Niabella yanshanensis: one gene and its partner. The protein of the gene in region 2 binds, or shares a complex with, the protein of the main gene of each other region. Links are inferred from orthologs where the notes say so. Each region holds a gene or a part of one and is shown on either strand. Other genes may lie near its edges.

Region 1 (3,381 bases), 370 kb from region 2 along the record:
TATGACTAATTGGCCATGAACCTGTAGCTACACACTCAATAATGCAATACATTTATCAATTTCCTTGATGTATCCGTTGATCTTTTTTTCAAAAGCTTTTTTTTCTTCCGGATCCATTATTGCCTGGCTGTACTTTTTGGCATCCAGCTGATGCTGCAAAGCCTCAGCTACATCGGCTGCCTCATTAAACTGCAGCCGCGTTTCTGCCAGGGTTTCTTTTAACGCCTGATTTTCTTTCTTTATAGCTGCGTTTTGCTTTGCCAGCAATTGCAGTTTTTCCTGTATCTGCTTAATTTTATCTTCAAGAATCTGCGACATGAGAAAAGTTTAAAATTCTATATTCAATGCCCGCGGGCACACTGAATGAAGTCTACACACTCCCTAAATTACTTCCTGATTTCAGCTTGAAATTCCTTTTCAAGACCCTGCATAATCTTTTTCATCCAGCCATCAATTTCACCGTCCGTCAATGTTTTTTCCTCATCCAGGAAAGTGAAATTCACTGCAATGGATTTTTTCTCCGGGCCGAGCTTTTCACTTTCGAATATATCAAATAGCTGAACCGATTGTAATTTTTTCAGGTTCAGCTTTTTTACCTGCTCTTCAACCGCCGAATATTTCAGTTCTTTCGAAATAATGACTGCAATATCTCTTTGTACTGCCGGGAATTTGGAAAGCGGCTTGAACTGAACTGTATCGGATTTTGATTTTTTAAGGATCAGGTCCCAGCTGAGATCTGCAAAAAATACAGGTTGTTTGATGTCAAATCGTTCCTGCATTTTTTTGCTTACCAATCCTATCTGACCTATTGCTTCTTTTCCCGCTAAAATGGTTAATCCATATTGAAACTGCTCACCGGCAGCAGCTTCATCATAGCTCATCCCATGAAGGCCCGCGAGAGCCAATATTTTATCAACAGCTCCCTTTAAAGTATAAAAATCACTTGCGGCTCCTTTACCCTTCCATGCGTCAGCCTGTTTTTTGCCTGTAAGGTATAAACAAATATGTTCCGGCTCCTCAAATCCTCCTTTACTGTTAACCGTATATGTTTTTCCGTACTCAAACAACCGGAGATTGTCATTCTTGCGATTGAGATTATGTGCCACAATTTCAAGCCCTGTTTCCAGCATTTGCGGACGCATAATGTTTAACTCCGTACTCAGGCTGTTCTTCATCTTTACAACACTGGCCAGTTCATCTTCACTAAAGTAGGCTTTGTTAGTGATGGAATTGGTCAAGGTTTCGTTAAAACCAAGGCCCACCAGGTAATTAGCTATTTTTTCTTTCAGCACCTCAGCTGTCCTGTTTTCCTCCACTGCCGGTGTCATTGTAATAGAAGAAGGAATATCGATGTTGTCCAGTCCATCTATACGTAATATTTCCTCAACAATATCAGCCGGCAGGCTAATGTCGGGTTTGTGATAAGGTACCGCTATTTTGAGCGAGTCGATATCTTCTTTTTCAATAACAAAACCCAGGGCGGTGAGTATTTTTTTTACTGCATCAGGGTGATAATTTTTACCACTTAACTTTTTAAGATAATGATATTTAATTGTTACAGATGTTTTGGGTTTCTCTTCAGGATAAATATCAATAATTCCTGAAGCTACTTCACCCCCGCAGAGTTCGAGAATAAGTTCGGTAGCTCGTTTTAACACATTAACCGTTGCTGAAATGTCGGTTCCTTTTTCGAAACGGGTAGCGGCATCGGTTCGCAGGCCATGTGAGAAAGAGGTTTTGCGAATGTTGATGGAATCAAAACAGGCACTTTCCAGGAAAATGTTTTTAGTAGTTGCTGTAACACCGCTGTTTAAACCGCCATACACGCCGCCAATGCACATACCTCCTTTTTCATCACATATCATGAGATCGTAACTGTTCAATTTCCGCTCTTTCCCGTCGAGGGTAACGAAAAGCGTGTCTTGCGGCAGGTTTTTTACGATAACTTTTTTGCCCGCAATCTGGTCGGCATCAAAAGCATGAAGTGGCTGGCCGGTTTCGTGTAATATGAAATTGGTAATGTCTACTATATTACTGATCGGCTTTACGCCAATTGCTTTTAATTTATCCTGCAGCCATTGCGGACTTGGGGCAATGGTTACATTATTAATGGAAATACCGCTATACCTTGGACAAGCGGCAGTGTTTTCAACCGTAACTTCCAGCGGATTTTTACCTTTAAAAGCCGGTAGCGCTTTTATTGCCGGCAACCTGGGGCCTCCGTTTTTCTTATCATGATGTGCCAGATAGGCAGAAACGTCCCGCGCTACGCCCCAATGGCTCATCGCGTCCATACGATTGGGCGTAAGACCAATTTCAAATATAGTATCGGTATATATATTAAATAGCTCTGCAACCGGTGTTCCGGGTTTGGAGGTTTCCGGAAGTACCAATATCCCCTCGTGAGAACTACCCAGTCCTACTTCATCCTCGGCACAAATCATTCCCTGGCTTTCCTCACCGCGTATTTTGGCGGCTTTCATGGTTACCGGCTCTGCATTAAGCGGGTAAATGCTAGTACCAATGGGTGCTACTATCACTTTTTGCCCAACAGCAACATTCGGGGCACCGCAAACTATTTTCAGTGGTTCAGCGGCTCCTGTGTTTACAGTGGTTAATTTTAACTTATCAGCATTCGGATGTTTTTCGCAGGTAAGTACTTCACCCACTACCAGGCCTTTCAAGCCCCCTTTATGCGATTCATAAGATTCAACCGCTTCTACTTCCAGCCCGATACATGTCAAAATCTGGCTCAGTCTTTCAGATTGCACTTTTTCCGGCAGGCCCGCCTGTCCGGCAGGCAGATACTCGCTCAGCCAATTATAAGAAATGGTCATTTAGATAAGATATTTTGCCCGAAGAACCCCTTCGGGAGCGCAAAGATACGCAATGTTTAAAGTTTGGGTAGCAATTGATCACCTGGTATTCCCAATAAAAAACTCTTTGGTATTTACCAGGGAGGCGGTTTGAATAATGGGGAATTTTTAAAATGGTTCTCTCTAAAATTATTTTTTTGGCAGGGCGGTTCATAAACTTTGAGTCAGTGACTGATCATTGTCCTCTTAAAAAGTTTAAAGAAATGGAAAGAAAAATCCGTGAAGGCACTGGCCAGGAGAGCCGCCAGCTCAATAGGGTTTGTACATCGGATTGTTGTTGGGTTTCCCCTTCCACTTCTGGCGTGCTTTTTTTGCTACAGCTGGTAGCGGTCAACAGGAGGCTGGCAACGGCAACTAAGCAATGTATTTTATTTATTCGCGGCTTTTTCGTTTATGTGTGTTGGTTACATATATTCCCGATTAGTGCTTCAAAGCCTTAAGCGATTTGGGTTTAAGACGTAGCAGGTACGCAGTACGCAACACACGTATTAATTTTTTTTAGAAA
Region 2 (3,305 bases):
CTGGCCAGGGTGTTTCGGGACATTCCTTATGTAGATGAAACCATGAGCACCCAGGAGGCTGCCAAAGTTAAAAATGATAAGGATGTATTCCCCATGATAGAGGCCGACTTTAAGGCTGCCATTGATAACCTGCCTGCCGACAAACCATTGGGCGATGTGGGCCGGGTAGACAAACGCGCGGCACAGGCTTATTTGGGAAAGCTTTATCTCTATCAAAAAAAATATGCAGAAGCCTTACCCTTGTTCCAGGAGGTGATCAACAATAAACCGGCCCTAAGTACGCTTGCTTTTGATGCGAATTTTAATATCAAAACAAAGAACGGACCTGAAGGTGTGCTGGTATCCCAAAGCATTATAAACCCTGATGGTAGCGGTGATAATGGAAATGTGGGTGATATGTTAGGCGGTCTTTATGGCGGGCCTATTAACTGTTGCGGATTTTTTCAGCCTACGGTAGACCTGGTTAATTCCTTCAAAGTCAATGCCAGTGGTCTGCCGCTGCTGGATGGAAGTTATCGCGACAATCCCTACGTATCGGACCAGGGCTTAACAGGCGCTGCAAAAGACAATTATAAAGTAAATACGGCCATTGCCTTCGATCCCCGCCTGGACTATACAGTGGGCAGACGGGATGTAAATTATCGCGACTGGGGTGTGTTGCAGGGTTCATGGATACGTGACCAGGCTTTTAGCGGTCCTTTTGTGGGCGTTAAACAAATGATCAATGTTGCAGATATGGATGGAAATGTATCTCCCGGTGCCAGTAATATCACCGCACAGAATGTAAACATTATCCGCCTTTCTGATGTATACCTGATGGCTGCCGAATGCGCAGTTGAAACCAATGCGCTTCCGTTGGCACTGACCATGGTCAATGCGGTAAGGCAGCGCGCAGCCAGCTTGCCCGCCGTGAAGGCCGGCTCTGGTAGTGCTGCTGCACAATATAATGTAAAACCCTATGCTTCTTTTCCCAACCAGGCTTATGCCCGTAATGCCGTTCGGTTCGAAAGAAGGTTGGAACTGGCGCTGGAAGGCCACCGGTTTTTCGACCTGGTACGCTGGGGAACTGCCAAGTCGGTGTTGGAGCCATTTATGGAGTTTGAAAAAAAATATGTGGCCGCTTCACGTACTATTACTTATACGGATAAAAACAATTATTTGCCACTGCCACAGGAACAAATAGATCGTGCACAGGGCGCCTTAATCCAAAATCAATAACCATTCTGCCCTCAAAAGAAAATTCCCATCCGAACGGATGGGAATTTTTATATCACTATTGTGCACTTAGTATTATTTAATAACTAAACCAGCGCTAAGTGGCGCTTGTAAACTGCTTTAAAAACCGAACATCATTCTCGCTAAACAGGCGGATATCATTAATGCCATATTTCAACATGGCCGGACGTTCTACGCCCATACCAAATGCGAAGCCGGTATATTTCTCAGGATTGATACCGCAGTTCTGTAATACATTGGGATGTATCATACCACAGCCTAAGATTTCTACCCAGCCCGTTTTTTTGCAAATGTTACAACCGGTGCCACCGCAAATAAAACAGCTTACATCCATTTCCGCGCTCGGCTCTGTAAAAGGAAAATAAGATGGACGGAAACGTACCCGAACATCCTGGCCGTACATTTCTTTCACAAAGAAGTAAAGCGTTTGCTTTAAATCGGCAAAGGATACATGCTCGTCGATATATAATCCTTCAACCTGGTGGAAAAAGCAATGGCTCCTGGCACTGATGGTTTCATTACGGTAAACGCGGCCCGGGCAAATCACACGGATCGGTAACTTTCCCTTCTCCATTTCGCGTATTTGTGTGTTACTGGTATGGGTACGCAATAACCAATCTACAGCGCTGTTTTCACCTGCATCCACATAGAAGGTATCCTGCATATCGCGGGCCGGGTGATGTTCCGGCATATTCAAAGCTGTAAAGTTGTGCCAGTCATCTTCAACCTCCGGACCTTCGGCAACCGCAAAGCCTAATCTCTGGAAAATAGAGATGATCCGGTTGCGCATCAGGGAGATCGGATGGCGGCTTCCCAATGGCGTTTCATCACCTGGAAGACTCAGATCCATCGAATCCGACAGGCTTTCGGTCCCGGAATGGGCTTCTTTTAAAGCCTCGAACTTTGCTTCGGCAAATTGTTTAAATTCATTCAGGATCTGTCCTGCCTCACGTTTTTGTTCATTGGGCACGTGCTTCATCTCACCCATGGTTCCCTTTACAAGTCCCTTGGTTCCCAGCCACTTAATACGAAACTCTTCAACCCGTTTATCGTCTGCAGCAGTAAAAGCATCAATCTCGCTTTTATATGCGGCTATCTTTTGTAACAAATCCTGCATAGGCTGCAAAGATAAAGCAATGTAGAATGGAAAATATTGAATGTAAACGAAAAATGAGTACTGGTGTAAGACTTTCTGAGAAGGGAATAGGCATCTCATAAAGTTACGAATATTTAATTTATCCTTGTTTTATGAAGCTAACCGTAATTTTGCACCCTAGAAAAAAACAGGAATGAAGGTAATTGATCACATTAACAGGGCAAAAGAGAAGAATGAAACCCTGATCTCTTTCGAAATACTTCCGCCGCTCAAGGGAAAAGGAATTGAAGGATTGTATGAACATTTAGACCCGCTAATGGAATTTAAACCTGCCTATATCAATGTTACCTACCACCGCAGTGAGCACGAGTTTAAAAAAAATCCCGACGGGAGCTTTAAGAAAGTTACCATTCGTAAACGTCCCGGTACCGAAAGCATTTGCGCTGCTATCATGAATAAATATAATGTTGATACGGTTCCCCACCTGATCTGCGGCGGATTTAGTGTGACAGAAACGGAGGATGCTTTGATCAATCTGAATTACCTGGGTATTGATAATGTACTGGTATTAAGAGGTGATGCGGCTAAAAATGAAACAGCGTTCATTCCCCAGCCGGATGGTCATTTTTATGCAGTTGACCTGCTAAAGCAGGTAATCAATCTCAATAACGGTGTTTATTTAGAAGAAGAACTGCTGAATAGTCGCAAAACTTCTTTCTGTATTGGTGTGGCCGGCTATCCCGAAAAGCATTTTGAAGCGCCGAATATGCAAACAGACCTGGCTTACCTGAAAGCAAAAGTAGATGCAGGCGCCGATTATATTGTAACACAAATGTTTTTTGATAACGCAAAATATTATGCATTTGTGGAAGCCTGCAGGGCCAATGGCATCAATGTTCCCATTGTACCCGGATTAAAACCTATCTACAATAAAAAGCAACTAACGATGTTGCCGAAAATATTTTCTATTGAT

The links.
Region 1: the proteins of pheS (region 2) and pheT are in contact, whole or in part, in a crystal structure (PDB 6P24), measured with the Escherichia coli proteins. The link is inferred for Niabella yanshanensis from one-to-one orthologs.

The regions. Positions count from the first base shown.
Region 1 is NZ_CP139960.1:3,928,000-3,931,380, forward strand. What follows is about bases 113-3,160. They hold pheT (phenylalanine--tRNA ligase subunit beta), read right to left. Parts: upstream 2,838-3,160; coding sequence 387-2,837; downstream 113-386. Other genes in these bases: U0035_RS16280 (hypothetical protein), read right to left, coding at 113-318. In the rest of the region: more of U0035_RS16280, read right to left, coding at 28-112.
Region 2 is NZ_CP139960.1:3,558,419-3,561,723, forward strand. What follows is about bases 334-3,305. They hold pheS (phenylalanine--tRNA ligase subunit alpha), read right to left. Parts: upstream 2,354-3,305; coding sequence 1,313-2,353; downstream 334-1,312. Other genes in these bases: U0035_RS14820 (RagB/SusD family nutrient uptake outer membrane protein), read left to right, coding at 334-1,218; metF (methylenetetrahydrofolate reductase [NAD(P)H]), read left to right, coding at 2,526-3,305. Outside these bases: more of U0035_RS14820, read left to right, coding at 1-333.